Regions from separate parts of the Microbacterium sp. M3 genome, predicted to be linked through region 2. Evidence: riboswitches for the same ligand, from Rfam matches in the RefSeq annotation. Region 2 holds a riboswitch; the other holds the start of a gene.

Region 1 (15,703 bases), 700 kb from region 2:
TCGATCGACGACCTCGACGACCTGCTGAACAAGCGGAGCGGTCTGCTGGGCCTGGCCGGATCGAACGACCTGCGCGACATCCGGGCCGCGATCCAGCGCGGCGAGCCGCGCGCCATCCTCGCCTTCGAGGTCTACGTGCACCGGCTGCGGTCGTACGCCGGCGCCTACCTCGCGCAGCTCGGCGGCGCCGACGTCATCTCGTTCACCGCCGGGGTGGGCGAGAACGCCCCGCACGTGCGCGCCCGCGCCCTCGAGACGCTCGGCTTCGCCGGGGTCGAGATCGACCCGCAGCGCAATGAGAGCCCGGATCGCGGCATCCGGATCATCTCGACGGATGCCTCGGCCGTGACTGTCCTGGTGGTTCCGACCGACGAGGAGCTCGAGATCGCCCGTCAGGCGATGAGCATCGCCGGGGCGTGAGCGTCACGGGTGTCGACCGGACACCCGCCCGCATTACGCTTGCTGGACGGCCCGAGGACGCGCCGACGCACACCCACCCGCTCCCGGAGGTTCTGTGGCCCACGACGCCTTGCCCGATCTGACCGCCTTCGACGCCGTGCTGTTCGATCTGGACGGCGTCCTGACGCCCACCGCCGAGGTGCACATGCACGCCTGGCAGTCGATGTTCGAAGAGCTCTTCGCCGCATGGGACATCACCCCGCCGTACACCGAGCGGGACTACTTCGATCACCTCGACGGCAAGAAGAGGTACGACGGGGTCGCGAGCCTGCTGCGCTCGCGCGACGTCGAGGTGCCGTGGGGAGACCCGTCGGACGACCCGGCCGCCGACACCGTCTGCGGCATCGGCAACCGCAAGAACGCCGTCTTCGAGCGCGTGCTGCGCGCCGAGGGCATCGCCGCCTACCCCGGCTCGCTGCGGCTGCTCGACGTGCTGGGCGCCGCGGGCACGCCGGTCGCGGTCGTCTCGAGCTCGAAGAACGCCGAGGAGGTGCTCGCCGCCGCGGGCATCCGCGAGCGCTTCGCCGTCGTGATGGACGGCGTCATCGCCGAGCGCGACCACCTCGCCTCCAAGCCCGCACCGGACGTCTTCGTCGAGGCGGCGCGGATGCTGGGGGTCGACCCCGCGCGCAGCGCCGCGGTCGAAGATGCGCTGAGCGGCGTCCAGTCGGCGGCCGCCGGCGGATTCGCACTCGTCGTGGGCGTGGACCGGGGCGCGGGCGCGGAGGCGCTCGCGGAGGCCGGCGCCCATGTCGTGGTCCAGGACCTGGAGGAGTTCGTACGATGATCGACCGCGACCGCTTCCCCGTCGACCCGTGGCGGCTCGTCGAGACGTCGTTCGACCTCGCCGACGCCGGTGTGACCGAGACCCTGTTCGCCGTCGGCAACGGCTACCTGGGCCTCCGGGGCAATCACTCCGAGGGGCGCTTCGCCCACGAAGAGGGAACCTTCATCAACGGGTTCCACGAGACGTTCCCCATCCGGCACGCCGAGCAGGCGTACGGGTTCGCCGAGGTGGGCCAGACCATCATCAACGCGCCCGACGCGAAGGTCATGCGCGTGTACGTCGACGACGAGCCGCTCTCGCTCGACATCGCCGACCTGCGCCAGTACGAGCGCGTCCTCGACATGCGCGACGGCGTGCTGCGCCGCCACCTGCTCTGGATGACGCCCTCGGGCAAAGAGGTGCAGATCGACGTCGAGCGGCTGGTGTCGTTCGAGGAGAAGCACCTCGCGGTCCTCAGCGTCGAGGTGACGGTGCTCAACGCCGACGCCCCGGTCACGATCAGCTGCCAGCTCATCAACCGCCAGGACGGCGAGGACGTGTACGGCGGCACGCCGCTGGCGGCCACGCGGGCTTCCGCCAAGGCCACCTTCGACCCCCGCAAGACCGAGAAGCTGCACGAGCGCGTGATGCAGCCGCAGGAGTACTGGCAGGCCAAGCTCCGCTCCGCGCTGTCGTATCGCGTCACCGACTCGGGCATGACGATCGCCGTCGTCGCCGACCACGTCGTCGACACCGACAACGAGTACAGCGCCCGCACGCTGATCGAGCCCGACATCGCCAAGAACGTCTTCCGCGTACAGGCGCGCGCGGGGGTGCCCGTGCGGGTGACCAAGCTCGTGAGCTACCACACGTCGCGCGGCGTGCCGGCGCGGGAGCTCGTCGACCGCGGCCGCCGCACCCTCGACCGGGCGCTCGCGGTCGGGGTCGACGCGCTCCGCGCGCAGCAGCGCGCGTGGCTTGACGGCTTCTGGGAGCGCTCGGACGTGCGCATCGGCGGCCACGACGATCTGCAGCAGGCGACCCGGTGGTGCCTGTTCCAGCTCGCGCAGGCCGCGGCGCGCGCCGACGGCCTGGGCGTGCCGGCGAAGGGCATGACCGGCTCGGGCTACTCGGGACACTACTTCTGGGACACCGAGATCTACGTGCTGCCGTTCCTCGCGTACACGACGCCGCTCTGGGCGCGCAACGCGCTGCGCATGCGCTACCTCATGCTGCCGGCGGCACGGCGGCGCGCGTTCCAGCTCAACGAGGCCGGCGCCCTCTTCCCGTGGCGCACCATCAACGGCGAGGAGGCGTCGGCGTACTATGCCGCCGGCACCGCGCAGTACCACATCAACGCCGACGTCAGCTATGCGCTCGCGAAGTACATCCGCGCCACCGGCGACGACGAGTTCCTCTTCCGGGAGGGCGTCGACATCGCGGTCGAGACCGCACGGCTCTGGGCGACGCTCGGCTTCTGGCGCTCCAACGACGGCGTGCTGGACGGGGAGGGCGACACCTTCCACATCCACGGCGTGACGGGTCCCGACGAGTACACGACGGTCGTCAACGACAACCTCTTCACCAACGTCATGGCGCGCTTCAACCTGCGCTTCGCCGCCCGGACGGTGCGCGAGATGGCCGAGGTCGACGGCGACGTGTACCGGCAGATGGTCGATCGCCTGTCGCTGGAGCCCGGCGAGCCCGAGGCCTGGGAGCGGGCCGCCGAGGCCATGCACATCCCGTTCAGCCCGGGTCTCGGCATCCACCCTCAGGACCACGTGTTCCTGGAACGCGAGATCTGGGATCTCGAGAACACCCCGCCCGACAAGCGGCCGCTGCTGCTGCACTTCCACCCGCTGGTGATCTACCGGTATCAGGTGCTCAAGCAGGCCGACGTCGTGCTGGCGCTGTTCCTGCAGGGCAACCACTTCTCCGACGAGGACAAGCTCGCCGACTTCGAGTACTACGACCCGCTGACGACGGGCGACTCCACGCTGTCAGCGGTCGTGCAGGCGATCCTCGCCGCGGAGGTCGGGTACCAGGATCTCGCCCTGGAGTATTTCCGGCAGTCGATCTTCGTCGACCTCGGCGACCTGCACCACAACGCCGCGGACGGCGTGCACGTCGCGTCGGCGGGCGGTGTGTGGACCGCCCTGGTCTCGGGCTTCGGCGGCATGCGCGATCATTTCGGCGAGCTGTCGTTCGACCCACGCCTGCCCGCCGACTGGCCGTCGCTCGAGTTCGTGCTGCACTGGCACGGAACCCGCCTCGAGGTGACCCTGACGCGCGACGAGCTGCGCGTGCGCGCGGCCGACGGCGACCCGGTCGGCTTCAGCGTGCGCGGCGTCGGCTACGTCGTCGGCCCGGGCGAGGACACCGTGGTCGCGCTCGACGGCCAGGGGCCGGTGATCGCCGGTCGCCCGACGCTCCGCGAGCTCGGCGACGCACGGCGCGAGGACGGCTCGCTGCTGTCGGCGTCGGTGCCCACCGTCACCTCGGCGATCCCGATCGTGGTGGGTGCCGCCGACGTGGAGTACGGCGCCGACGTCTAGCGGCGCCCGTCGACGTCGGAGATCCGGCGGGAGAAGGACCGATTCGCCGCAATCCGTCCTCCTCTCGCCGGATCTCCTTCTTCCGCGGGCGAGCCCTCGTCCCAACCGCGCGCCGGCGGCTTCACGCGCCAGCGCGCCCGCCCGCCGGTGTCACGCGCGGGCGAAGAACTCCCGCTCGTGCGTCATCGACGTCGCGAACGCCGCGCTCATGCGCTGCCGCTCGCGGGGGCCGGCCCCGCGAGCGGCCGCGTCGGCGATCTCGATCGCGCGCGCGGTCGCGGCGGTGAACGCGGGGGCGGCGTACATCGCGAGCCAGTCGTCGTACGGATGCCCGTCGTGGCGCCGCGCCGCGAGCCGAACCCCGAGGTCGGTGTACAGCCAGAAGCACGGCAGCAGCGCCGCCACGAGTTCGCCGTAGGAACGTGCCGACGCGTGCAGGTGGTTCGTGTAGGCGAGCGTCTGCGGCGCCGGGGCGACGGTCGCCGAGCCCAGGTGCGCCTCGTGCAGCCGCCGCTCCTCGACGATCGAGGACTCCGCCGACCGCGCCCAGAAGGCCTGCTCCTCGGGCGTGGGGGCGAGCGCGCTCGCCGTCGCCAGCACGCGCGAGTACTCGCCGAGGTAGAGCGCGTCCTGCGCCAGGTAGCGCCGGAACGTCGCGCGGGGCAGCGTCCCGTCGCCGAGCCCGCGCACGAACGCCAGGTCGTCCACCTGCGCGCGCACGGCCGCGGCCTCCTCCCACGCCCGTGCGGTCCACGACTCGACGTCGGCCGAGGTGCGCAGCTCGTGGAAGTGATCGATCGGCCCGTTCCCCTCGCCCACGCGCAGCGCGTCGGCGTGCTCCAGCGCGCCGGTGAGCCAGGTCTTGGCCCGGTCGAGCGCCTGCGGCCAGGTCGCACCGCCCGCGCCGAGGGTCGCCATCGCCGACGAGAGCGAGCATCCCGTGCCGTGGTTGTTGCGCGTCGCGACACGGGCGCCGGCGATCTCGCGCACGCCGCCGCCGGGGGTGACGATCGCGTCGGGGCAGTCGGCGCCGGCGAGGTGCCCGCCCTTGAGCAGCACGGTGGTGCCGGTCTCGGCTGCGAGCGAGCGCGCGTCCTCGACCGCCTGCGCCCACGTCGTCGCCCGGGCCCGCCCGGCGAGCACCGCGAGCTCCGCGAGGTTCGGGGTGACGAGATCGACCTCGCCGGTGAGCCGGCGCAGGGCGTCCTCGGCCGCCGGATCGAGCAGGCGATCACCGCTCGTGGCCACCATGACCGGATCCAGCACCACGACCGGCGGGCGCACGCGACCGAGCCAGTCCCGCACCGCGGCGATGATGTCGGCCGACTGCAGCATGCCGATCTTCACCGCGTCGATCTCGACGTCGTCCGACACGGCCTCGAGCTGGGAGACCAGGAACGCCACCGGCGGCACGTGCAGCTCGCGCACGCCGCGCGTGTTCTGCGCCACGAGCGCGGTCACGACGGCCATGCCGTACCCGCCGAGGGCGCCGATCGACTTGAGGTCGGCCTGCACGCCGGCTCCGCCCGTGGGGTCGGTGCCCGCGATGCTGAGCACGCGCGGGATCGTCGCCCGGCGCCGGGCGGCGATGGGCGCGACGACGGCGGTGTCGGTCATCGCGTCACCGTCGCAGCCTCGAGCGCGAGAGCTGCCGCGGCCTCGAGCGCGGACGCGTCGGCCTCGAGCGCGGGCGCGTCGGCCGCCTCCCGCAGGGCGCGGGTCGCCGCCGCCGGGTCTTCGGCCCCGCAGATCGCCGACACCACGGCGATTCCGGCCGCGCCCGCGGCGCGAAGGCCGGGAATGTCGTCGATCCCCACCCCGCCGATCGCGACGCACGGCAGCGGCGAGCCGTCGGCGAACGACGCGAAGCCGTCGACCCCGAGTGCCGGCGGATGGTCGGGCTTCGTCGAGGTGGGCCGGATCACCCCGACCCCGAGGTAGTCGAGGGTGCCCGGAGGGAGAGCGGATGCCGCCTCCCGATGCCCAGCGGAGTTCGCGGTCCAGCCCACCACCGCGTGCGCGCCGAGCAGGCGCCGGGCGGTCTCGGGCGGGAGGTCGGTCTGGCCGAGGTGCACGCCGTCCACGCGTGCGCCGGCGTCGCGCGCGGCGACGGCGACATCGACGCGGTCGTTCACGACCAGCAGGCAGCGGCGGTCCACGACGTCCGAGAGCACCAGCGCCTGGCGCAGCAGCTCGCGCGCGGTGACGGACTTCGCCCGCAGCTGCACGACGTCGACCCCCGCACCGGCGGCGGCGTCGACCACCTCCCGCAGCCGGTCGAAGGGCAGCCGGTCGTCGGTCACGAGGTGCAGCGCGAGGCGCGCGCCCGGCCCGCTCATCGAAGCGCCGGCGCGTCGGCGACGCGCGCGTCGAGTTCGGCCGGTGCCGCGGCCACGGCGTCGAGGGCGTCGAGGAAGGCGACGGCGAACGATCCCGGGCCCTTCGCCTGGGACGCCGCCCGTTCCGACGCGACGGCGTAGAGGGCGGATGCCGCCACCGCCGCCTCCAGCGAAGTGCACACGCCGACGAGCCCCGCCATGACGGCGCCCAGCGAGCAGCCGCCACCGGTCACCCGGGTGAGCAGCGCGTCGCCGCCGTGGACCCGGATCGCCCGCTCGCCGTCGGTGATGAGGTCGACGGGACCCGACACTGCGACGACGCCGCCCGTGCGGAGCGCGAGGGTCCGCGCCGCGGCGGCTGCGGCATCCGTCCCGTCCGTCGCGTCGACCCCGCGACCGCCGGCGGCCTCGCCCGCCAGCGCGAGGATCTCGGAGGCGTTCCCGCGGATGATCGCGGGGCGGTGGTCGAGCAGCTCGGCGGCGAGGGCCGTGCGCACCGGCAGCACACCGACCGCCACGGGGTCGAGCACCCACGGGGTGCCGGCGCGGACGGCCTCGCGGGCGGCGTCGCGCTGCTCGGCGGTCGGGGTGCCGAGGTTCACCAGCACGCCGTCGGCGATGCCGGCGAACAGCCCGGCCTCGCCGGGGATGTCGCACATCGCCGGGGCGGCGCCGACGGCGAGCAGCGCGTTGGCGGTGAAGTTCGTCACCACCGTGTTGGTGATGCACTGCACCAGTGGGGCGTTCTCCCGCAGCGCCGTCAGCGCGGCGGCGGGGGAGAGGCGGTCGGACAGGTGGTCTTCGGCGCGCGCGTTCATCGCGACATCCCTTCGCTCGCATGATCGAGATCAGGTTCGACGGGTGTGCTCTCAGCCCGCTCGCGCGGGCACCCCGTGTCACTGCCGAGCAATCTAGCAGGCGATCCCGGCCGTCGAAGGGCGTGTTTCGGGCGGTCGCGGGCGATCGAAGCGCGCGGTCGCGATGCGGTGCGCGGAGCCCGGCAGCGCCCTCGTGACGCCGGGTCGACCGCGCGGTCGCGATGTCTGCCCCACGCCGTAGGCTGGGGGAGTGACCACCGCCCTCTATCGCCGCTACCGACCCGAGTCGTTCGGCGAGATGATCGGGCAGTCGCAGGTCACCGAGCCGCTCATGACGGCGCTGCGGGGTGACCGGGTGGGTCACGCCTACCTGTTCTCAGGCCCCCGCGGGTGCGGAAAGACCACGTCGGCCCGTATTCTCGCGCGTTGCCTCAACTGTGCGCAGGGTCCGACCGACACCCCGTGCGGCGAGTGCGACAGCTGCGTCGAGCTCGGTCGTGGCGGCGGCGGATCGCTCGACGTCGTCGAGATCGACGCCGCCAGCCACAACGGCGTCGACGACGCCCGCGACCTGCGCGAGCGGGCGGTGTTCGCTCCTGCGCGCGACCGGTTCAAGATCTTCATCCTCGACGAGGCGCACATGGTCACGCCGCAGGGTTTCAACGCCCTGCTGAAGCTCGTCGAAGAGCCTCCCGACCACGTCAAGTTCATCTTCGCCACGACCGAGCCCGAGAAGGTCATCGGCACCATCCGCTCGCGCACCCACCACTATCCGTTCCGCCTCGTGCCGCCCGCCGCCATGCTCGAGTACGTCGAGCAGCTGTGCGCCACCGAGGGCGTCGAGGTCGAGGCGGGCGTGCTGCCCCTGGTGGTGCGCGCGGGCGGGGGATCGCCGCGAGACACGCTGTCGCTGCTCGACCAGCTCATCGCGGGGTCCGATGCCGCGGCCGGATCCGACACCGTGCGCGTGCAGTACGCCCGGGCCGTCGCGCTGCTGGGCTACACCCACGCCGAGCTGCTCGACGAGGCCGTCGACGCGTTCGCCGCCGCCGATGCGCCCGCCGCGTTCGCCGCGGTCGACCGGGTCGTGCAGACGGGTCAGGACCCCCGCCGGTTCGTCGACGACCTGCTCGAGCGACTGCGCGATCTCATCGTCGTCGGCGCCACCGGCCAGGGCGCGGCCGCCGTGCTGCGCGGCGTCTCGAGCGACGACCTCGCGCGCATGCAGCGCCAGGCCGACGCGTTCGGTCCGTCCCGCCTCTCGCACATCGCCGACCTGGTCATCGCGACGCTCGACGACATGACCGGCGCGACCTCGCCGCGGCTGCAGCTCGAGCTGATGGTCGCCCGCGTGCTCGCGCGGGGAGCGGATGCCGCAGCCCCCGCTGGTGCGCCCGTGACTGCGGTCCCGGCCGCCGCCGTGCCCGCCGCGAGCGCCCCCGCCGCGCCGGCGGCCACACCGCCCGCTGCGGTCGCGCCCGCCGTCGGAGCCCCGACGGCTGCCGCTGCCGCCGGCGGAACCCCGACGCCCGCCGTTGCCGCCGCACCTCCCTCGGCCGCGCGCGAACGTCCGACGCCGGCGCCCGCCCCGGCGGCGCCCGCGCCGGTGCCCTCGGGTCCCGTGACCCTGGAGCGCCTGCAGGAGGCGTGGCCGCAGGTCCTCGGTCGCCTCGGTGACGTCAGCCGCTCGTCGTGGATGCTCGCCTCGGCCGCGCGCATCGTCGCCCTCGACGACGACGTGCTCACCCTGGCGTTCTCGAGCCAGGGCGACGTCGCCAAGTTCAAGCAGCTCGCCGCCGGCAAGGGGCCGAGCGAAGACCTGCGTCAGGCGATCCTCGCCGTGCTCGGCATCCGCGTGAAGTACATCGCCCGGCACGACCCCGCCGGCGGTGGGGGCGGCGCCGGGGGCTCCACGCCGGGCGGGCCCGGTGTTCCGCCCGCGGGCGCGTCACGCGAGCCGCAGGCCGCCCCGCCGGCCGCAGAGCCCGCGCGCTCCGGCGCTCCGGCGTCCGCGGTCGGGTCGTCGCCTTCCGCCTCGTCGGCGTCGGCGACCTCGCGTCCCTCAGCTGCGGCAGCGCCTCGGCCCTCGGCATCCGCTCCGCCGGCCGCCGCGCCCGCGCCTCGCGCGTCGGCGCCCGCGGCGCCGCGAGGTTCCACGGCCGGGGCGCCGGGTGCACCTCGGGGTGCGGCATCCGTTCCCGCCGCCGCGGCGCCCGTGACCGACTGGGCCGTCGCGCCCATCCCGTCCGACGACGACGCGCCGCCGCCCGACCCGGGTCCCGCCGCGATGCCGGCGATGGCACCGGGACAGTTCGCGGTCGACGACGAGCCCGAAGAGGCCGCGGCCGCCTCGCAAGGGCGCGTCGCGACCCTCGCCCCTCCCCGCGAGGGCGAGGTTCTCGCGCCCGCGGAGGTCGCCCCGTCGCTCGAACGCGACGACGACGAAGACGAGCTCTCCGAGACGGATGCCGCAGCCGACGTCCCGGTTCCCCCGACGGTGGCTCCGCCGCTGGCGCCGGTCGTGACCACGCGCAACGGGGGCGTGCAGCGCTACGGCGAAGCGGTCGTGCGGCAGGTGCTCGGCGCCACGTTCGTGCGCGAGGAGCCCTACGAGCCGCCGACGAGGTTCAGCTAGCCCATGTACGACGGCATCGTCCAAGATCTGATCGACGAGTTCGGCCGCCTTCCGGGCATCGGGCCGAAGTCCGCGCAGCGGATCGCGTTCCACATCCTGCAGACCCCGAACTTCGACGTGTCGCATCTCGCCGAGCTGCTCCGCGACGTGCGCGAGAAGGTGCGCTTCTGCGAGGTCTGCGGCAACGTGTCGGAGCAGGAGCGCTGCTCCATCTGCCGCGACCCCCGGCGCAACCAGACGCTCATCTGCGTCGTCGAAGACGCGAAGGACGTCGCCGCCATCGAGCGCACGCGCGAGTTCCGCGGGCTCTACCACGTGCTCGGCGGCGCGATCAGTCCCATCGCCGGAATCGGCCCCGACGACCTGCGCATCACCCAGCTCATGCAGCGGCTCGCCGACGGCACCGTGCAGGAGGTCATCCTCGCGACCAACCCCAACCTCGAGGGCGAGGCGACGGCGACCTACCTCAGCCGGCTGCTCCACACTCTCGAGATCGCGGTGACGCGCCTCGCCTCGGGGCTTCCGGTCGGCGGCGACCTCGAGTACGCCGACGAGGTCACGCTCGGCCGGGCGTTCGAGGGACGCCGCTCGGTGTGAGCCGCGGGGCCCCCGCGCTGTGCGAGCCGCCCGGGCCGTGCGGGCCGTGCGGGCCGTGCGAGCGCCCCGCGCTGCGGGCCGTGCGAGCGACCCGCGCCGCGCGCGGGGAGGAAGGCGCAAGCTGACGATGTCGGATCCCCGTCGTAGATTGGCGGTCGACCGCATCGCGCGCGGCGTCCTCGTCGCGCAAGCTGTGACGGTGACGACCTGGCACCACGCCCGCGGGCGGGCCCCGCACTTCCCTCGGAGACGCACCCATGAACACCTCGCAGCGCTTCGACACGCGGGCCTGGCTCCTGTTCGCCGCGATGGCGGTGCTGTGGGGCATCCCCTACCTCTTCATCAGCATCGCGGTGGAGACGTACTCCCCGGCCGCCGTCGTGGCAGGCCGCACCTTGCTCGGCGGACTGCTGCTGCTCCCGTTCGCGCTGCGGCAGAAGGCGCTCCGGCCCGCGTTCGCCAAGATCGGCTGGGTGCTGCTGTTCGGCGCCATCGAGATGGCCGGGCCCTTCCTCCTCCTGGGCCACGCCGAACAGACGCTGCCGTCGGGGCTCACCGGGCTCCTGGTCGCCACCGTGCCGCTCTTCGCCGCCATCATCGCGCTGGGCGGCGGAGACCGATCGGTGCTCAGCCCGGCGCGGGCGATCGGGCTCCTGATCGGGTTCATCGGCGTGTTCGTCATCGTCGCCGGCCCGGGTCTCGCCGTGGAGGGCGGGGGCGGCCTCATCGCGGTCGGCGAGGTGCTCCTCGTCGCGCTGCTGTACGCCATCGCCCCGTTCGTGATCGCGACCAAGCTGCGCGACGTGCCGGCCCTGGGCTCGATCACCCTGGCGCTGTTCGCGGTCGGATTGTTCTACACGCCCATCGCGTTCCTGACGCAGCACCAGGTGCCGACGGTCGAGAGCACGGTGTCGCTCGTCGCCCTCGCGGTGCTCTGCACGGCCGTCGCGTTCATCGTGTTCTTCGCGCTGATCGCCCGGGTCGGGCCGGTGCGCGCGCCGCTCTTCACGTACGTCAATCCCGTCGTCGCGATCCTGCTCGGCACGATCATCCTGAACGAGCCGCTGACGGTGGGGCTGCTGATCGGCTTCCCGCTCGTCATCGCCGGCTGCTGGCTCGCGGCCACGGGCGGCACGCTGCGGGCGCGCAAGTCCGAGGCCGACCTGCCGCCGATCGCCCCGAGCTGATCACGCGCCCGACCCGGCGCCGGCGTGCGGCCGCGGCATCCGATGTCAGCGGAGCACCTCGACGAGCACGATCCACGACACGAGCAGTGCGGTGACGATGGCGACGATCGAGCCGATCGCGAACCACACCAGACCCACCGGCTGGCCGGCCGCGAGCATGACGCCGCCGGCCAGGTACGCCGCCGGTGCGACGAAGCCGACGAGGGCTTTCACCCACCGGAGGCGATTGGCCGGATGCCGGTTCGCGAAGATCTGCCGCGACGCCTGCACCTGGAACGCCCCGGCGCCGACCGCGAACGCGATCATCGCCACACCGTAGGCGACGGGCCCGACCTCGGGGATGAGTCCGATCGCAGAGCCCACGAGAGCCAGCACGAGCCCAGCGATCCCGGCCGCGAGGCGGGCCGTGAGCGAGGCGGCCTTGATGATGTCGCCGATGTTGACGCTGGCGGCGACGATCACGAGACCGGCCAGCGCGGCCGTCGCGCCCACCATGGCCACGTTGAAGTCCGACCACGTCTCGATCTGCTCCATGCTCGGATGCTAGCGACGACGCGCCCCGGTGCCCAGGATCGGAACCTTTCGCCGACACGCCGGCCCGAGGCTGCCGCACGCGGCGTGTCGCCGCAGAGTTCCGATGTTGTGCCGCGCCTCGGGTCGGCCCTGTCACATGGCCGGGGGCGCATGAGCGCGTCCGTAAGATGGGACGTCGGGTGCGGCATCCGTTCTCGCCCACCCCTCGAGACACGCGTGGAGACTCATCGTGGCGCTGATCGTCCAGAAGTACGGCGGATCGTCGGTCGCGGATGCCGAGAGCATCAAGCGCGTCGCCAAGCGCATCGTCGACGCCCGCCGGGCCGGTCATGACGTCGTCGTGGCCGTGAGCGCCATGGGCGACACGACCGACGAGCTGCTCGACCTCGCGGCCCAGGTCGCGCCCATCCCCGCGCCGCGCGAGCTCGACATGCTGCTGTCGAGCGGTGAGCGCATCTCGATGGCCCTTCTCGCGATGGCGATCCACTCGATGGGGTTCGAGGCGCGGTCCTTCACCGGCAGCCAGGCCGGTATGATCACCACCGCCGACCACGGCTCGGCGCGCATCGTCGACGTCACCCCGATCCGGCTGCGCGAAGCGCTCGACGAGGGCGCCATCGTCATCGTCGCCGGGTTCCAGGGTTTCAACCGCGACACCCGTGACATCACGACGCTCGGCCGTGGCGGCTCCGACACGACGGCCGTCGCCCTGGCCGCCGCGCTGAACGCCGACGTCTGCGAGATCTACAGCGACGTCGACGGCATCTTCACCGCCGACCCGCGCGTCGTGCCGAAGGCCCGCAAGCTCGGCGTCGTCTCGGCCGAAGAGATGCTCGAGCTCGCCGCGAACGGCGCGAAGGTGCTCTACATCCGCGCCGTCGAGTACGCGCGCCGCCACGGCGTGCTGATCCACGCCCGCTCCACGTTCAGCTCGAGCGTGGGGACCTATGTGCTCGGCCCGGGGATGAGCATCCCCGACGGCCAAGAGGGAGAAGAGATGGAAGAGCCCATCGTCGCCGGAGTCGCCACCGACCTCGGCCAGGCCAAGATCACCGTCATCGGCGTGCCCGACGTCCCCGGCAAGGCGGCCGAGATCTTCAAGGTGGTCGCGAAGTCCGGCGCGAACGTCGACATGATCGTGCAGAACGTGTCGGCGGCCACCACCGGCCGCACCGACATCTCGTTCACCCTCCCGAAGACCGACGCGGCGACGGCGCTGAAGGCGCTCGCCGGGGATCAGCCCGAGATCGGCTTCGAGAGCCTCGTGCACGACGACCAGATCGGCAAGCTGTCGGTCGTCGGCGCGGGCATGCGCACGCACTCGGGCGTCTCGGCGACCCTCTTCGAGGCGCTCAGCGTCGCGGGCATCAACATCGAGATGATCTCGACGTCCGAGATCCGCATCTCGGTCGTGGTGCGCGGCGATGACCTCGCCGAGGCCGCCCGCGTCGTCCACACGGCGTACGGCCTCGACGGCGACGTCGAAGCGGTCGTGCACGCCGGCACCGGCCGCTGATCCACATCTGACGAAGACGGATGCCGCGGCCCGCGGCATCCGCTCCTCATCGGCGTCCGCTCGCGTCACCGCCCAGCAGGCCGGCCACGAAGGCTTCGACGATCTCGTCCGTCGACGTGTCGGGGTCGATCGACACCGTGAGCCGGTCGAGGATCAGGCCCTCGATCGCGTAGTGGAAGAGCGCGATCTCGAACGCCCCGCCCGGGAGCCCCGCATCCCGGTTGAACGCCACGTCGGCGGCGAAACCCGTCCGCATCCAGTCGCCGAGCGCTGCGGCGATCCCGGGGGAGCGCGCTGCTTCGAGCCGCAGCGTGAACAGCGCCAGGGTGACCTCGCGCTCCGACGTCAGCCGTCGCACGATGTCTCTCGTGTAGTCGGCGAAGAGTGCGGGGTCCGGCGCGCGGTCGCGCCACTGGGCATGAACCGCGGGATCGGGCGCGAGGCGCTCGCCGATCCGCTCCACCAGCGCGCCGACGAGCGCGTCCCTGGTGCGGAAGTAGTTGGAGGCGGTCCCGGTGGGCACCGCGGCGCGCGCGTCGACCGCCCGGTGCGTCAGCCCTCGCATCCCTTCCGCGGCCAGGACGGCGATGCCGGCGTCGGCCAGCAGCCGGCGTCTGTCCTCATTGCGTGCCATGCAGCCACGCTAGCGCAACCACGACATATGTCGTAGTCTCGATAATCACTACACATGTCGTGAAAGGACTTCCATGCGCGAACTCGTCTACTACGCCGCCGTCTCGCTGGACGGCCGCATCGCTGCGCCGGACGGGGCTTTCGACGCCTTCCCGATCGAAGGCGACCACATCGACGCCATCAACGCCGAGTGGGCCGACACTGTCCCCGGGCCGCTGTACGACGCGCTCGGGCTGACCGCGCCGCGCGGTCGCTTCTCGACGGTCCTCATGGGCTGGAACACGTTCGCAGCGGGGCTGCCGTTGACAGACGATCCCTACCCCCACCTCGAACAGATCGTCTTCTCGCGAACGCGCACTGCCGCCGACGTCGGCGCGGGCGTGCGCCTCACCGCCGACGACCCTCGCGGTGTGGTCGCGGACCTCAAGGCCCAGGACGGCGCAGACATCTGGCTGTGCGGCGGGGGAGTGCTCGCCGCACAGCTGCGTGACCAGATCGACCGGCTCGTGCTGAAGGTCAATCCCGTCGTGTTCGGCGACGGCCTGCCGCTCTTCGCCGGCGGCTACGCTCCCGACGTGTTCGTGCGCGAGCGCTCGCGTGCGTTCGACTCCGGCGTCGTGATGAACGAATACCGACGGGCCTGACACTGCGTCGCGGGCGGCGGGCCTGTTCGCGCCCGCCGCCTGCCGCGCGAAACGGCAGGAATCGCGCGCACCGTGGCCGTCGCGGGCGGTAACACCCGCGTCCCCGCCGGAGCGGCGGCGGTAGAATCGCCCAAACCCCGCGCGTCCGACGGCGTCCGCGCGTCCGCTCCACGCTTGTGCCCACGCTGAGGAACACCATGACCCGCATCTCTGACTCAGGAATCTCCGTCGCCGTCGTCGGCGCCACCGGCCAGGTCGGGACGGTCATGCGCGAGATCCTCGCCGAGCGCCGCTTCCCGATCCGCGAGCTGCGTCTGTTCGCGACCGCCCGCTCCGCCGGCACCGCCGTCGAGTTCGGCGGCCAGACCGTGATCATCGAAGACGTCGCGACCGCCGACCCGTCGGGCATCGACGTGGCGCTGTTCTCGGCCGGTGCGACGGGCAGCCGCGCCCACGCCCCGCGCTTCGCCGAGGCCGGCGCCGTCGTCATCGACAACTCCAGCGCGTGGCGCATGGACCCCGAGGTGCCGCTCGTCGTCAGCGAGGTCAACCCGCACGCGATCGCGAACCCGCCCAAGGGCATCATCGCCAACCCGAACTGCACCACGATGGCCGCGATGCCGGTGCTCAAGGTGCTCGACGCCGAGGCAGGCCTCGAGCGCCTCATCGTCTCGACCTACCAGGCCGTCTCGGGCTCGGGTCTCGCCGGCGCGCAGGAGCTGCTCGGCCAGGTCGAGGGCGTGCTCGCGCAGGGCAACACGATCGACCTCGTGCACGACGGCTCGGCGGTGGACTTCCCGCAGCCCGAGAAGTACGTCGCTCCGATCGCCTTCGACGTCATCCCCCTCGCAGGCAGCATCGTCGACGACGGCTGGAACGAGACCGACGAGGAGAAGAAGCTCCGCAACGAGAGCCGCAAGATCCTCGAGCTGCCCGACCTGCGTGTCGCAGGCACCTGCGTGCGCGTGCCGGTGTTCACCGGGCACTCGCTCTCGATCCACGCCGAATTCGCGCGCGACA
Region 2 (15,703 bases):
GGAATCCGGTCACCCGGCCCGGCTCGACCCGGGCGCTCAGCCCGGAGACCGCGGGGACCGCGCCGAAGCGCTTGGTGACACCTGAGAACTCCAGCAACTGGCCTTCGGGCATGCCGAACCCTCTCGTGGTCGTGGGCGAGCACCTCGCGGGGCTATGGACGGGGCCGCCTCATTGCGGACTCAAAGCAGAACTGGGTCCCATCCTGGCGGAAATCGGGTTCCGGCGTGGGAGAAGTTGGCACGGCCGGTAACGTTGCGCCCGTGACCGACCTCGCCGAACCCGCTGCCGAGCCGACCGTCCTCGTGAGCACGAGCGGGGGCCTCGGGCGGCTGACGCTCAACCGGCCGCGCGCCATCAACGCGCTGAACCTCAGCATGGTGCAGCGCATGCACGAGACGCTCGACGCGTGGGAGCACGACAGCGAGGTCGACATCGTCCTGCTCGACGGTGCCGGCGACCGGGGGCTCTGCGCCGGTGGCGACGTGCGCGGCCTCGCGGAGCAGGTCACGAGCGGCCGGGCCGACGATGCGGCCGTGTTCTTCCGGGAGGAGTACGCGCTCAACGCGCGCATCGCCGAGTACCCGAAGCCGTTCGTGGCCTTCGCCGACGGCATCACGATGGGCGGCGGGATCGGTGTCGCCGGCCACGCCGCCATCCGCATCGTGACCGAGCGCTCGAAGCTCGCGATGCCCGAGACCCGCATCGGGTTCACCCCCGACGTCGGCGGCACGTGGCTGCTCGCCCATGCGCCCGGCCGCCTCGGCGAGTACCTGGGGCTGACGGGGGCGGTGATGGATGCCGCGGACGCGATCTACGCCGGCTTCGCCGACCACTTCGTGCCCCACGAGAACCTCGACGCCCTGCACGACGCGTTCGAGACGCGTGCCGATCCGTCCAGCCCCACCGAGCTGGTGCTGCTGTTCGACGAGACTCCGGAGCGTTCCACGCTCGAGGACGCCCGCCCCTGGATCGACGACGCGTTCGCCGCCGACACCGTGCCCGAGATCGTGGAGCGCCTGCGCGCACGGCCCGAGGCCGAGGCATCCGTGACCGCCGACCTGCTCGGCGAGCTCTCGCCCACCGGCCTGGCCGTCACCCTCGCGGCGGTGCGCCGCGCGCGCGAGCTGCCGGGCCTGCGCGACGCCCTCGACCAGGAGTACGGGCTCGTGATGTGGTTCGCCACCACCCAGCCCGACCTCGCGGAGGGGATCCGCGCGCAGGTGATCGACAAGGACCGGTCCCCGCGCTGGCAGCCCGCGACCCTGGCCGATCTGCCGCCCGATGTGGCGGCATCCGCTCTCGCCCATCGTCCCGACGTCCCGCTCTGGGGCTGAGGCACCTCACCGGCGAAGGGCGATCGTGGCGACGGGGCGGCGCAGCTACTCGATCGGGATCGCGGTCGACTGGTTCTTCTTCGTCTTCGCCGGCGCCGCGGCCATCTGGCTCGCCTACCTCAGCCTCACCGAGACGTTCAAGGTCGGATGGTGGGGGATCCCGTTCTTCCTCGGGTTCTGGGTGCTGCTGGCCTACCTCGTGCTGCCGCGGCTGCACCGCATCCTCACCACGATCTACGTGCCGGAGTACTTCATCGGCCGCACGCGCACGAGCGACGGGCTGCTCGGCGATCCGGTGAACCTCGCGTTCCTCGGCGAGGGTGAGCAGATCCGTGCCGCGCTCGAGGCTGCCGGGTGGACGCGCGCGGATGCCGTCACCCTCGGCTCGTCGTGGCGGATCATCACGTCCACCCTCACGCGGCGCAGCTACGACGAGGCGCCGGTGAGCCCGCTGTTCCTGTTCGGACGCCAGCAGGACTTCGCGTACCAGCAGGAGGTCGACGGCAATCCGGCGCAGCGGCACCACGTGCGGTTCTGGCGTTGCCCCGACGGCTGGCTGCTGCCCGGCGGGCGGCGGGTCGACTGGCTCGCGGCCGGCACGTTCGACACGAGCGTGGGCCTGTCGCTGTTCACGCTGCAGGTCACCCACCGCATCGACGCCGACACCGACGTCGAGCGCGACCACATCGTCAAGACGCTGACGGATGCCGAACCCCGCGTCGTCGTGGACGTCATCGCCGATTTCGCCACCGGCTATCACGCGCGCAACGGCGGGGGCGACAGCATCCGTACCGACGGCGACCTGCCGATCGTGGACGTGCGCGCCGTCGCGGTGCGCGCGACGAACGGGGACGCGGAGGTGGTCGCGTGAACGGCCCGGGGCCGGGTTCGGGTTCGGGGGCGGGCGTGGAGCCGGGGTCCGCGGCGGCGGGGGCGGGTGCCGGGGCTCCGGAGGCGGGGTCCGGGGCTCGGGGGCCGGCGGGGCCGACGGGGCCGACGGGGCCGTCGGGGCCGGGGCCGTCGGGGCCGGCGGCGCCGCAGAAGCGCCCGGCGTTCGAGCCGCCGTCGCGGCTCCTGCGGCCCACCGGATACGACCCGCACATGCCCCGCCCGGCGACGACCGTGGTCGGTGCGGTGCTGGTCCTGCTGCGGGTGATCGCGGGGGTGCTGGTGCTCGCCGCCATCGCGCTGGGGTGGGACGCGCTGCTCGCCGACCCCGACTCGGTGCTCGAGGGGTTCGAGCCGACGCCCGAGGGCTCTCGGGCGGCGCTCGGCGTGGTGCTCATCGCGGGCGGAGTGGTGCTTCTGGTCGACCTGCTGCTCGCGGTGTTCGTGTTTCTCGGGCGCAACTGGGCGCGGGTGATCGTCATGCTCATCGCGGTCGGGTCGATCAGCACGTCGTTCGTCGCGTGGTGGGCGCAGGGCCAGGAGATCAACATCAACACCACCTACGTCTCGCTGAGCCTCGACATCCTGCTGCTCCTCGCCCTGTCAAGCCGCACCGCCGCCGCCTATGCGCGACGCGATCAGCGCCGCTGACCCGTTCCTCCTTCTGCTCGCCTGTCGCGAGTTGTCGGGTGCGACGGCAGTTCGTGACAGGCGAGCATCAGGGGTGGTGTCGTAACCTGAGGTCCGCCGCACACCGCGGCACGCAGCATCCGTCATCCGGGAGAGGGTCCGTGTTCGACAGTCCGCTCTCGGCGTCGGCCTACGAGGTGCTCGCCGTCGACCCCGGCATCGACGAAGACGGGTTGCGCAAGGCGTATCGCCTCCGTCTGCGGCAGACGCATCCCGACACCGGCGGCGACGCGGCCGTCTTCATCCAGGTGCAGCGCGCCTGGGAGCTGGTCGGCACGCCCGACGCCCGCGCCGCCTACGACCGGGGTCACGGTTTCGGCGACGCCGCCGCGCCCGACTTTTCGGCCGGCGCCGGCCCGGGATGGCGCCCGCCCGCCGCCCGCACCGACACGCGCCCCCGCGCGCGTTCGTTCGGACACCCGGGCGGCTGGCGCCGGGAGCGCTACCTCACGCTCATCCGCGAATGGGCCGGCCGCGGCGTCACCCTCGACGACCCGTACGATCCCGCGCTCGTGCGCTCGGCGCCCCTGGCGCTGCGGAGGCTGCTGGCCGACGCGCTCGCCGAAGAGGCGACGGCCCGCATCGTCGCCGACCTGGGGATGGGCTACACGGTCTGGCACGACGTCGCCGCGAGCGGGCGGGGCGCCGATCCCGATGCCAAGATCGACCACATCGTGCTGGGGCCGAGCGGCCTGTACGGCATCCTGTCGGAGGATTTCGGCGGCCCGGCGCGCATCCGCCGCGGCGAGTTCGTCGGCGACGGAGTGCCGGGTGCGCCGATCGCGGAGCTGCTCGCGGGCATGCGGGTGATCGCGCGTGCCGCGGGCGTGCGGTTCAGCGGCGCGATCGTGGTGCTGCCCGACGAGGACGTCGCCGAGCCGATCGACGAGCTCGGCCGAGTGCGGGGCCTGCGGGTCGCGGTCGTCTCGCGCAGCGCGCTGGCCACCGTGCTGCGTCGCGGCATCACCGGAGCCCGCGACATCGGCGGCAACGAGGTCTTCGACGTCCGCACCCGCTTGCAGCAGACCGTCCGCTTCGCCTAGCCTCGGCGCCCGCCTGCGGCCCTGGGTGCGCACCCGCACCCCACCCCACCCGCCGAGATACTGCGATCTCGGCGAGCCGGCACGTCGTCGGCGCCGACAACGGGGTTGTTCGCCGAGAACGCGCGATGTCGACGGATGCCGCGACCCCGGGCAGCGACGGGCAAGGGCGGGATGCCGCGACCCGCGGCCGAACCGGGCAGCCCGCGCCCGGGACTCCAGCCGGCTCAGGCGTCGCGGGCCTGGCGCAGCCAGCGCTCGATTCCGGCGATGTGCACCTGGGCCGTCGCGGTGGCCAGCTCGACGTCGCCGTCGGCGATCGCGTCGAGGATCGCGCGGTGCTCGTCGAGGGTGCGCTCCACGGCGCCGGCCTGCGTGAGGCCGCGCCACACCCGCGCCCGCACGGTCTGGCTGGTGAGGCTCTCCAGCAGGCTCGCGAGATAGTCGTTCCCGGCGAGCCGCGCGATCGCGCCGTGGAACCGCACGTCGTGCTCGACCAGGGCCTCGATGTCGGTGTCGGGAGCGACGGCGCCGATCTCGGCATCCAACTCCGCCACGGCGTCGTCGCCCGCCCGCTGCGCCGCGAGGCCCGTCGCGTGGGATTCGAGCAGGCGGCGCACCGCGAAGATCTCCAGCAGCGAGTCGTCGTCGTGCAGGTCGACGACGAATGAGATCGCCTCGAGAAGGAGCTTCGGCTCGAGGCTCGTGACATACGTGCCGTCGCCGCGGCGCACATCGAGCACGCGGATCACCTCGAGCGCCTTCACCGCTTCGCGCATCGAGCTGCGCGACAGGCCGAGACGCTCGGCGAGGTCCTTCTCGGGCGGCAGGCGCGAGCCGGGTGCCAGCTCGCCGCTGACGATCATGTCTTTGATCTTCGAGATCGCTTCGTCGGTGACGGCCACGCGCCCATCATAGACATCCGATGTCAGGGAGATCGGATGCCGCGTCCCACGCGCGCTCGCGGCACAATGGTGGCATGCGAGTCGTGGACGGACACCTCCATCTCTGGGACCCCGATGTCCTGACCTATGAATGGCTGGAGGGGCGGCTGCTCCGATCTTTCGGGCCCGACGACCTCGACCTCGCGCTGCAGGACGCTCCGGAGGCGGACTGCGGCTTCGTCTTCGTGCAGGCCGACTGCGCGCCCGACCAGTCGATCGCCGAGGCGGACTGGGTCGCCTCCCTCGCGTCGCGGGTTCCCGTGCGGGGCATCGTGGCGCATGCGCCGATGGAGGACCCCGCGGCGACCGAGGCGCATCTCGCGGCGTTCGCCGAGCGGCCGCTCGTGGTCGGCGTGCGGCGGCTGCTGCAGTCCGAGCCGGAGGGGTTCTGTCTGCGTCCGGGTTTCCTCCGGTCGGCACAGGCCCTGGCGGCGGCCGGACTCAGCTTCGACGCGTGCGTGCGCTGGGAGCAGCTGCCCGACGTGGTCGCGCTCGCCGACGCCCTGCCCGATCTCGGGATCGTGCTCGATCACCTCGGCAAGCCCGAGGTCGGCACGCCGGAGGTCGCCGACCCCGCTGACGGCACGCCGTGGGCCGAGTCGCTGCGCGACCTCGCCCGGCGACCGAACGTCGTGTGCAAGGTCTCGGGCCTGCCTGCTGAGTCGCCGGGGGAGTGGACCGACGCGCAGCTGCGGCCGTTCCTCGACGTGGCCCTGGACGCCTTCGGGCCAGAGCGGCTGCTCTTCGGGAGCGACTGGCCCGTCTCGGTGCCCTTCGGACGGTGGCTGGCCACGGTGTCGGACTGGCTCGCGGATCGCGTCGGCGAGCACCACCAGCGCGCCGTGCTCGCCGAGAACGCCGAGGCCGTCTACCGCCTGCGCTGAGCCGCCGGGCGTCGGCTGAGTTCGCGCGCTGGTCCCCGGCCTCACGCAGGCGAACCGGGCTTGCGCAGGACCGGTTGCGGCGTGGCTCTCCTGTGGAAGCGCTGTTGGCCTGTCGAGCGGATGCCGGCGGCCCGGCGCGCCAGCGAGTGCACGGGTTGCGGCATCCGTCCCCCTCACCGGGGTTCCGCAGGTGATCGGCGTTTATGCAGGTGCTGGGGCGGCGCGGCGGTCCTGTGGAAGCCCGGTTGTCCTGTGGAGGGGGTGGGGTGGATGCCGGTGGCCGGGCGGGTGCGCGGGTTGCGGCATCCGCCCCCCTGGCGGGCTTGCGCAGGTGATCAGGGCCTGTGCAGGTGCCAGGGCGGTGCGGCGGTCCTGTGGGAGCCCGGTTGGCCTGTCGAGGGGGTGGATGCCGGCGGCCGGGGCGTTTCGTCTCGTCGCTGCGCTCCTCGCCCACCGACCGGGGCCGGCCGGGTCAGGTGCCGACGGGGCGGAGGCGCAGTGCGGCCATGCCGCCGTCCACCTCGATGAAGGTGCCGGTGGTCGAGCCGGACTGCGGGCTCACGAGGTACAGCACGGCGCCCGCGACCTCCGCCGCCGACACGAGCCGGCCGTGCGGCTGGCGCGCCTCGAGCGCAGCGCGCTCGGCGGCGGGGTCGTCGGCGCTCGCCAGCAGCCGGCCGATCCATGGCGTGTCGGCCGTGCCGGGATTGACGGCGTTGACGCGGATACCCTCGCGCAGGTGGTCGGCGGCCATGGCGCGGGTGAGCGAGAGCACGGCGCCCTTGGAGGCGCTGTAGAGCGCGCGCTGCGGCAGCCCCGCGGTCGCCGCGATCGACGACGTGTTGCAGACGGCCGCGGCGGGCGAGTTCCGCAACCACGGCAGGGCGGCCGCGGTCACGCGGGCGATCCCGGTGACGTTGATCGACAGCACGCGCGCCCACTCGTCGTCGTCGTTCGCTGCGATGTCGCCCTGGGCGCCGATGCCGGCGTTGTTGACGACGATGTCGATGCGTCCGAAGCGCTCCGCGACCGCGGCGATCGCCGCGTCGACGGCGGACCGGTCCGACACGTCGGCGCCGAAGGCCGCGAAGCGCGGGTCGGCGCCCGAGACCTCGCGGTCGAGCACCGCGACCTGGGCGCCCTCGTCGGCGAGCGCCGTCGCGATCGCCGCCCCGATGCCCGACGCACCGCCCGTCACGACCGCGACGAGTCCGGCCAGCTGCCCGCTCATCGCCCGGCCTCCCACGCGACGAACTCCTGGCGCTGGCGGCCCAGTCCCTCGATCTCGATCTCCACCACGTCGCCCGGGGCGAGGTAGGGGAACCGGCCCGACAGGGCCACGCCCTGCGGGGTGCCGGTGAGCACGAGGTCGCCGGGCTCGAGCGTGAGGAACTGCGACAGGTGCCACACGATGTGGTCGACGGGGAAGATCATGTCGGCCGTCGAGGAGTCCTGGCGGGGCTCGCCGTTCACCCGGCTCTGCAGGCGCAGCGCCTGCGGGTCGACCTCGTCGGGCGTCACGAGCCAGGGCCCCGTCGGGTTGAAGCCGGGGGCGCACTTGCCCTTCGACCACTGCCCGCCCGACACCTCGAGCTGGAAGGTGCGCTCGGAGAGATCGTTCGCGGTCACGAACCCGGCGATGTGCGCCGCGGCGTCGGCCGGCGAGTCGAGGTACGACGCGCGGCGCCCGATGACGATGCCGAGCTCGACCTCCCAGTCCGTCTTCTCGCTGCCGCGCGGGATCGTCACCGTGTCGTCGGGCCCGACCACGGTGTTCGGCGTCTTCATGAACATGACCGGCACGCTCGGCGGCGTGGCCCCCGATTCGGCGGCGTGCGCGGCGTAGTTCATGCCGATGCAGACCACGGCGCTCGGCCGGGCGATCGGCGCGCCGATGCGCAGGGCATCGGCGCCCTCCAGCTCGGACAGCTGCCCGGCGGCGATGGCCGCCCGGGTGCGCCCGACGGGGTCGTCGGCGAGGAAGGCGCCGTCGACATCGGATGTGACGGGGCGCAGATCGAGGTGGCGGTCGCCGTCGAGGACGACGGGGATCTCGCTTCCGGACTCGCCGAGGCGCGCGAACTTCATTGCTCTCCTAGATCGTCGTGCGGGACGCCCCGCGGGGCCGACGCGCTCCGTCGGCTTGATTGACAGTATAGACATCGGATGTTTACACTGCGAGCGGTTCGAACCCCCGAGCCGGCAACCCGCAGGAGAACGCCCAGTGAGCCGCATCGTCGCCTTCGAGACGACAGACATCCGATTCCCCACCTCGCTGAGCCTCGACGGCTCCGACGCGATGAACCCCGATCCCGACTATTCGGCCGCGTACCTGCGGATCGTGACGGATGCCGCGGACGGCGTCGACGGTCACGGCTTCGTGTTCACGATCGGCCGGGGCAACGACGTGCAGGTCGCCGCGCTCGACGCGCTCGCCGGGCATCTCGTGGGCCGCGAGCTGGAACCTCTCCTCGACGATATGGGGCGCACGAACCGGGCGCTGATCGGCGACTCGCAGCTGCGCTGGCTCGGACCCGAGAAGGGCGTCATGCACATGGCGATCGGCGCGGTCGTCAACGCGCTGTGGGACATCAAGGCCAAGCGCGCCGGCCTGCCGCTGTGGCAGCTGCTCTCGCGCATGACCCCGGACGAGATCGTCGCCCTCGTCGACTTCCGCTACCTCACCAACGCGATCACACCCGACGAGGCGCTGCAGATCCTCCGCGACGCCGAGCCCGGCCGGGCCGCGCGCGAGCAGGAGCTGCTGACCACCGGCTACCCGGCGTACACGACGAGCCCCGGCTGGCTCGGCTACTCCGACGAGAAGCTCGCCCGGCTGTGCCGCGAGGCGATCGCCGACGGCTTCGGCCAGATCAAGCTGAAGGTCGGCGCCGACCTCGAGGACGACATCCGTCGCCTCCGCGTCGCCCGCGAGGTGTGCGGGCCCGACTTCCCGATCGCGATCGACGCCAACCAGCGCTGGGAGGTGTCGGAGGCGATCGAGTGGGTGAACGCGCTCGCGCCGTTCGGGCTGGCGTGGATCGAGGAGCCCACGAGCCCCGACGACGTGCTCGGCCACGCCGAGATCGCCCGGGGCGTCGCCCCGGTGCGGGTCGCCACCGGCGAGCACGCGCAGAACCGCGTGATCTTCAAGCAGCTGCTCCAGGCCGACGCGCTGTCGGTCATGCAGATCGACGCGGCGCGCGTGGGCGGCGTCAACGAGAACATCGCCAACCTGCTGCTGGCCGCCAAGTCCGGGGTGCCGGTGTGCCCTCACGCGGGCGGGGTGGGCCTGTGCGAAGCCGTGCAGCACCTGTCGATGTTCGACTTCGTGGCCGTCAGCGGCACGCGCGAAGGCCGCATGATCGAGTACGTGGACCACCTGCACGAGCACTTCGTCGTGCCGACCGACGTGCGCGGCGGCGTGTACGCCGCGCCGCTCGCACCGGGCGCCGGCATGGAGATGAAGGCCGAGAGCCGCGCGGCCTACGAGTGGGAGGGCACCCGTGTCGGCGTCTGAGCGGATGCCGCATCCCGCGCCGGCGGTCCGCCCCGAGCTGCCCGCCCTCACGCGGCTCGGCTACGGCGCCGCGAATCTCGGCAACCTCTTCCGCGAGATCTCGGACGAGCAGGCCTGGGCGATCCTCGACGCCGCCTGGGAGAGCGGCATCCGCTACTACGACACCGCCCCGCACTACGGGCTGGGGCTGTCGGAACGCCGCCTGGGCGCGTTCCTGCGCACGAAGCCGCGCGACGAGTACGTCGTCTCGACCAAGGCAGGGCGGCTGCTGCGTCCCAACCCGGACGACGACGGCGGGCTCGACCTCGCGGCCGACTTCCATGTGCGCACGTCGCTGCGGCGCGAGTGGGACTTCTCGGCGGAGGGCATCCGCGCGAGCCTCCACGAGTCGCTCGAGCGGCTCGGACTCGACCGCGTCGACGTCCTCTACCTGCACGACCCCGAGCGCCACGATCTCGCCCTCGCGCTGCGCGAGGGCTTCCCCGCGCTCGAGCAGCTCCGCGCCGAGGGGGCGGTCGACGCTATCGGGATCGGCGCGATGACCGCCGAGGCGCTCGCCGCCGCGGTGAAGGGCGCCGACCTCGACCTCATCATGATCGCCGGGCGCTACACCCTGCTCGAGCAGCCGGCCGCCGACGAGGTGCTGCCGGCGTGCCACGCGCGCGGCACCGGCGTGGTCGCGGCATCCGTCTTCAATTCCGGGCTGCTGGCGAAGGACGAGCCGTCGCGAGACGACCGGTACGAGTACGGACGGATGCCGGAACCGCTGTGGGAGCGGCTGCAGCGACTCGTCGCGGTGTGCCGTGCGCACGACGTGCCGCTCCCCGCGGCCGCGGTGCAGTTCGCCCTGCGCGACCCCGCCGTGCGCTCGGTGGTCGTGGGCGGCAGCCGGCCGGAGCAGCTGCGCCGCAACGCGGAGCTCATGGCGCTCGATCTTCCCGCCGGGCTGTGGGACGACCTGGCCGCCGACGGACTCATCCGCTGACGAAGGGAACACCGTGCTGGAGGGAATCCATCCGCTGCTGACCGGCGAGCTGCTGCTGCACCTCGACCGCATGGGCCACTCGGACGCCGTGGTGATCGCCGACGCGCACTTCCCGGCGTGGGCGATCGGCGCGCGCGTCGTCGACCTGCCGGGCACCACGACGCCCGAGGTCGTCGCCGCCGTGCGGACGGTGCTGCCGCTGGACGACGCGCCCGCGCTCGACCTCATGGCGTCCGCCGACGGCGAGGTGCTCGACGTGCAGCGCGAGCTCCAGGCGGCGGCCCGCACCGATGCGCCGCGCTTCATCGACCGCTTCGAGTACTACGAGGTGGCGAAGGCGGCGTATCTCGTGGTGCGCACCGGTGAGACGCGCAAATACGGCAACGCGCTCCTGCGCAAGGGCGTCGTCGGCCACCCGTCAGCGGAGTGACCGCGGGGCCTCAGTCGTTGAGGCCGAACAGGTCGAGCGGGTGGGTCAGACGCCACCACGGTGACGGGTCGGGGATGTCGTCGGCCAGCCGCAGTTCGACGACCGCATCGTCGAGCGGTCCGTCGACGCTGAGCGAGCCCACGATGTCGCCGGCCGTGCGGCTGTCGCCGAGGTCGTACGAGGTGGTGATCGCGCCGATGCCGCCGTTCCAGAGGATGACCGACGCATCGGCCGCCGTCACGATGTCGACCTCGTCACCCCAGCGCGTCGTGACGGTGCCCGCCACGGTGTCGCCGGTGACGGAGGGCTTCAGCTGCAGCTCCTGCTCGAGCTGGGCGTAGATCGCCCGGGAGGCGGCCAGCCGCGCGTCGTCGTCGGGCTGCCCCAGCACCGACGCGTACAAGCGGACCGGGGTGTCGCCGATCGTGACGTCCTTCGCCGACAGCAGGTTCCACTCGTCGAGGGTGCCGGTCTTCAGGCCGACCACACCCGGGTCGGCGAGCAGCTCGTTGGTGTTCTCGACGAGCCCGGCGCCGGGCAGGTTCACCGACGGCTTGGCGACGATCTCGGCGATCACGGGGTTCGCCAGCGCCTTCTGCGCGAGCGTGACGAGCGCCTCGGGGGTGGCGGTGTTGCGCGGGTCCATCCCGGTCGGCTCGACGATCTCGATACCGGTGACGCCGTGCGACGCGAGCCAGGATTGGGCGGCCGCGGCGAAGACCGCATCCGAGGGCCAGATCGTCTGCGCCAGCCGGTCGGCGTAGTTGTTGGCCGAGCCGATGAGCATGCCCTCGAGCATCTGGTACTGGCTGAGCACGCCGTTCACCGGCACGTCCAGCGCCGATTCGCCGTTGCTGCGGTACTGCCAGTAGCGCGAGCGGTCGGCAGAGGTGAAGCGGTACTCGGGGCCCGGCTGACCGACCTCGAGCGGCATCTTGTCGAGCACGACCAGCGCGGTCACGACCTTGGTGATGCTGGCGATCGAGTCGGCGTCCGCCGTCGAGGCGAGCGTGCCGGCGATGCCGCCGACGCCCTCGGCGGCACTGCCCTCGGCCGGCCACACCGGCGCCGCCGCGGGTGCCGCGATCGGCTGCACCTCGAGGGCGGTCACGGTCGGCGCCACGGCGTGCAGGGGCCACAGCAGCGTCGTGCCCGCGTAGGCGGCGAAGAGCCCGGCGAGCACGAGCGTGGGCACGACGACGCCGGCTCGCAGCGGCGAGCGGCGCGGCGCGTCGGAGAGCAGATCGGCGTCGACTGCGACGTACGGGCTGGCGGCGGCCGTCAGGTCACCCGGTGCGGCGCCGTGGCGGACGGCGCTCTCGTCGACCCACGCGAGCGCCGTGCGGGCGCCCGCTGCGGCCGCGGCCTCGCGGGCCAGGCCGGCGGACGACGTGAGCGCCGCGTCGGCCGAGGCGGTGCCGGCGGCGATCGAGAGCGTGGGGTCGGGGGCGGGATCGAACCGCGGCACGGTCGGCGCGGAGCCGCCCGGGGTGTCGCCGAGCGGCACGGTGCTCACGTCGACCGCGGACACGTCGCCGGGGGCGGTGCTCGTGCCGGGGTGTGCGGCGGCGGGCGCTGCCGCCCCGGTCATCCCGGCCGCGGGGATCGTGAGGACGCCGTTCTCGGCCGCATCCGGCGTCGGGATGGCGCCGGTCTGCGCCCTGCGCGCGCGCCGCGCAGGGGGATCGGCGTCTTCCGGTGTCACCCGCTCAAGATACCTCGCCGCCCCGGCGGTATACTCATCGCCACAACCACGGGAGTCCGGTGAGCCGGGCTGAGAGGAAGCGACCCACGCTTCGACCGTCGAACCTGATCCGGATCATGCCGGCGCAGGGAGGAGTTCACATGCACGCGTCCACGTCCGCGACCACCCCCGCTGCGGCCCCTACGCGAAGCCCGCGCAGCCTGCTCTGGCGCGTCGTCGACATCGTCGTGGCCGCCGTGCTCGGCGTCGCGATCGGCCTCGTCTTCTGGGCCTGGAACACCGTCGGGTACGCCTGGTTCACCGCGATGGACGGCCTGACGCCCGGACTCGGCGGCCTCGCCGTCGGCATCTGGCTGATCGGCGGCGTGATCGGCGGTCTGGTCATCCGCAAGCCCGGCGCCGCTCTTCTCGTCGAGGTGATCGCGGCGATCGTCTCCATGCTCATCGGCAACGTCTGGGGGGTCTCCACGCTGCTCTCGGGCCTCGTGCAGGGCCTCGGCGCCGAGCTGATCTTCGCACTGTTCCTGTACCGCCGCTTCACGCTGCCGGTCGCGATGCTCGCCGGCGTCGGAGCCGCGCTCGGGGCGTGGGTGTTCGAGCTGTTCTACGGCAGCTCGCCCAACATCCTGAAGACGCTCGAGTTCAACATGATCTACCTCGTCTCGCTCGTGGCCTCGGGTGCGCTCCTCGCCGGCGTCGTCGGCTGGCTCGCCGTCCGCGCGCTCGCAGCGACCGGCGCCCTCAACCGCTTCGCGGCCGGACGCGAAGCGCGACGCGAGGTGTGACATGACATCCGCGGCGCTGTCCCGCGCCGGCGCGGCGCCCCGCGGTGCCGCGGGCAAGGCCGCCCGCCCCGCCCGCATCACCGCGACGGGGTGGGGCTGGCGGTACGCGGGCCGGCGGGCACCGGCGGTGCGCGACGTGTCGTTCACGATCGAGCCCGGCGAGCGCGTGCTGCTGCTCGGCGCGTCCGGCGCGGGCAAGTCCACGCTCTTGGCCGGCATGGCGGGGCTCCTCGGCGGCGCCGACGAGGGTGACGAGACCGGGTCGCTGCTCGTCGACGGCGAACGTCCCGAGGCGCATCGCGGGCGCGTCGGGCTCGTGCTGCAGGACCCCGACGCCGGCGTCGTGCTGTCGAAGGTGGGTGACGACGTCGCGTTCGGGTGCGAGAACCTCGGCGTGCCCGCGGCCGACATCCCGGCGCGCGTGGCGGAGGCCCTCGAGGCGGTCGGACTCGACGTGCCGCTGTCGCGCGCGACCAAGGCGCTCTCGGGCGGCCAGAAGCAGCGGCTCGCGCTGGCCGGCGTCCTCGCGATGCGGCCGGGCGTGCTGCTCCTCGACGAGCCGACCGCGAACCTCGACCCGGCCGGCGTCGCCGAGGTGCGCGCGAGCGTGGAGCGCGCGCTCGACGACAGCGGCGCGACGCTCGTCGTGATCGAGCACCGCACCGCCGTCTGGGCCGACCTCATGGATCGCGTCCTCGTCGTCGGTGCGGACGGCGGGCTGCTCGCCGACGGGCCGCCGGCCCAGGTGTTCGCGCGCCACGGCGCGGCGCTCGCCGCCGCCGGCGTGTGGGTGCCCGGCCACCCCGTCGACCTGCCCGTGCTTCCTCCGGCCTCGGCGCAGGCGGACGCGGCGGTGGCGGCATCCGCTCTGTCCATCTCGCGCGACGGGCGCACCGTCGTGCGGGCAGGGCTCGACGTCCGCGTGCCGCGCGGCGCGGCCACCGCGGTGACGGGGCCGAACGGCGCCGGCAAGTCGACCCTCGCGCTCACCCTCGCGGGACTGCTTCCCGAGGCGGCCGGCGAGGTGCGGGCGGCGCCGGAGCTCGCGGCGAAGTCGGGCCGTCGCCCGTCGCGCTGGACATCCCGCGAACTGCTCACCCGCATCGGCACCGTCTTCCAGGAGCCCGAGCACCAGTTCCTCGCGTCGACGGTGCGCGACGAGCTCGCGATCGGCCCCCGTTCGCGCGGCGTCGACGCGACGGCCGTCGGCATGATCGTGGACGAGCTGCTCGAGCGCCTCCACCTCGCGCCGCTGGCCGCCGCGAACCCCTTCACGCTGTCGGGCGGGCAGAAGCGCCGGCTGTCGGTGGCGACGGTGCTGGCCGACGCGCCGCCGGTCATCGTGCTCGACGAGCCGACCTTCGGTCAGGACCGCCGCGGCTGGGTCGAGCTCGTGCAGCTGCTGCAGTCGGAGATCGCCGCGGGAACGACGGTCGTCGCCGTGACACACGACGAGGACGTGCTGCGCCACCTCGGCGGGCACCGCATCGACCTCGGCGCCGTGCCCGGGGGAGCGGCCTCGTGACCGCCCTCGACGCCGGGGCCACGACGGCCGCGACGCCGGACACGCGACCGGCGTGGCTCGACGGCGTGAACCCGGTCACGAAGATCGTGCTCGCGCTGCTGCTGTCGGTGCCGCTCCTCGCCTCGATCGACGTGACCAGCGCACTCGTGGCGATCGCGCTGCAGCTGTCCTGCATCCCGCTCACGGGCCTCGGCGGGATGACAGTGCTGAAGCGGATGCTGCCCCTCCTGGTCTTCGCGCCGGTCGCGGGTGTCAGCATGCTGCTGTACGCCGAGCCCGGCGGCACCGTCTACTGGTCGTTCTGGTACGCCACCATCAGCGACGACTCGATCGTGCTCGCCGTGGCGGTGTGCCTGCGCGTCATCGCCCTCGGTCTGCCGACGATCCTCCTCTTCGGACGCACCGACCCGACCGAGCTGGCCGACGCGCTCGCGCAGGTCGCGAAGCTGCCCTCGCGGTTCGTCCTCGGGGTGCTGGCGGGCACCCGCACGCTCGGGCTCTTCCTCGACGACTGGCGCAGTATGGGCCTCGCGCGCCGCGCGCGCGGCGTGGGCGACACCGGCGCCGTGCGGCGGTTCTTCTCCATGGCGTTCGTGCTGCTGGTGTTCGCGGTGCGCCGCGGCACCAAGCTCGCGATGGCGATGGAGGCGCGCGGCTTCGGCTCGGGGATCCGCCGCACCTGGGCCCGCCCTTCGCGCCTGCACGGGCGCGATGCGCTGGCGTTGCTGGGCGGCGCGGCGATCATGGCCGCCGCGCTGGGTGCGGCGGTCGCCGCCGGCACGTTCCGCTTCGTCTGGTCCTGACGCCCGCGCCGGGTGGGACGCGTTCTGTCTCGCTGCGCTCGCTCAACGACCGGGGCAGCGGCGTGCGTTTGGTCTCGCTGCGCTCGCTCAACGACCGGGGCAGCGGCGTGCGTTTCGTCTCGCTGCGCTCGCTCAACGACCCGGGCCGGGCGACGCGTTTCGTCTCGCT

What was found. A riboswitch is a leader RNA that binds a small molecule or an ion and turns the genes downstream of it on or off. The one in region 2 is predicted to bind thiamine pyrophosphate.
Region 1: it holds a riboswitch for thiamine pyrophosphate, as region 2 does, so the genes downstream of both, thiM (hydroxyethylthiazole kinase) here and R8Z57_RS05105 (ECF transporter S component) in region 2, are expected to answer to the same signal.

The regions. Positions count from the first base shown of each region.
Region 1 covers NZ_JAWTZT010000001.1:442,585-458,287, reverse strand. The annotation lists gene R8Z57_RS02055 (acetate kinase) at 1-420, shown strand, start outside; gene R8Z57_RS02050 (beta-phosphoglucomutase family hydrolase) at 515-1,246, shown strand; gene R8Z57_RS02045 (glycoside hydrolase family 65 protein) at 1,243-3,780, shown strand; gene thiD (bifunctional hydroxymethylpyrimidine kinase/phosphomethylpyrimidine kinase) at 3,931-5,397, opposite strand; gene thiE (thiamine phosphate synthase) at 5,394-6,119, opposite strand; gene thiM (hydroxyethylthiazole kinase) at 6,116-6,937, opposite strand; TPP riboswitch at 6,928-7,023, opposite strand; gene R8Z57_RS02025 (DNA polymerase III subunit gamma and tau) at 7,188-9,572, shown strand; gene recR (recombination mediator RecR) at 9,576-10,169, shown strand; gene R8Z57_RS02015 (DMT family transporter) at 10,427-11,356, shown strand; gene R8Z57_RS02010 (hypothetical protein) at 11,402-11,890, opposite strand; gene R8Z57_RS02005 (aspartate kinase) at 12,120-13,406, shown strand; gene R8Z57_RS02000 (TetR/AcrR family transcriptional regulator) at 13,453-14,040, opposite strand; gene R8Z57_RS01995 (dihydrofolate reductase family protein) at 14,114-14,683, shown strand; gene R8Z57_RS01990 (aspartate-semialdehyde dehydrogenase) at 14,881-15,703, shown strand, end outside.
Region 2 covers NZ_JAWTZT010000001.1:1,137,716-1,153,418, reverse strand. The annotation lists gene R8Z57_RS05170 (ATP-binding cassette domain-containing protein) at 1-112, opposite strand, end outside; gene R8Z57_RS05165 (enoyl-CoA hydratase/isomerase family protein) at 262-1,335, shown strand; gene R8Z57_RS05160 (LssY C-terminal domain-containing protein) at 1,361-2,206, shown strand; gene R8Z57_RS05155 (hypothetical protein) at 2,437-2,874, shown strand; gene R8Z57_RS05150 (DnaJ domain-containing protein) at 3,015-3,956, shown strand; gene R8Z57_RS05145 (FadR/GntR family transcriptional regulator) at 4,181-4,858, opposite strand; gene R8Z57_RS05140 (amidohydrolase family protein) at 4,933-5,781, shown strand; gene R8Z57_RS05135 (SDR family oxidoreductase) at 6,254-7,012, opposite strand; gene R8Z57_RS05130 (fumarylacetoacetate hydrolase family protein) at 7,009-7,869, opposite strand; gene R8Z57_RS05125 (L-fuconate dehydratase) at 8,006-9,301, shown strand; gene R8Z57_RS05120 (aldo/keto reductase) at 9,306-10,286, shown strand; gene R8Z57_RS05115 (RbsD/FucU family protein) at 10,300-10,716, shown strand; gene R8Z57_RS05110 (D-alanyl-D-alanine carboxypeptidase) at 10,727-12,421, opposite strand; TPP riboswitch at 12,460-12,571, shown strand; gene R8Z57_RS05105 (ECF transporter S component) at 12,562-13,206, shown strand; gene R8Z57_RS05100 (ABC transporter ATP-binding protein) at 13,208-14,731, shown strand; gene R8Z57_RS05095 (energy-coupling factor transporter transmembrane component T) at 14,728-15,534, shown strand.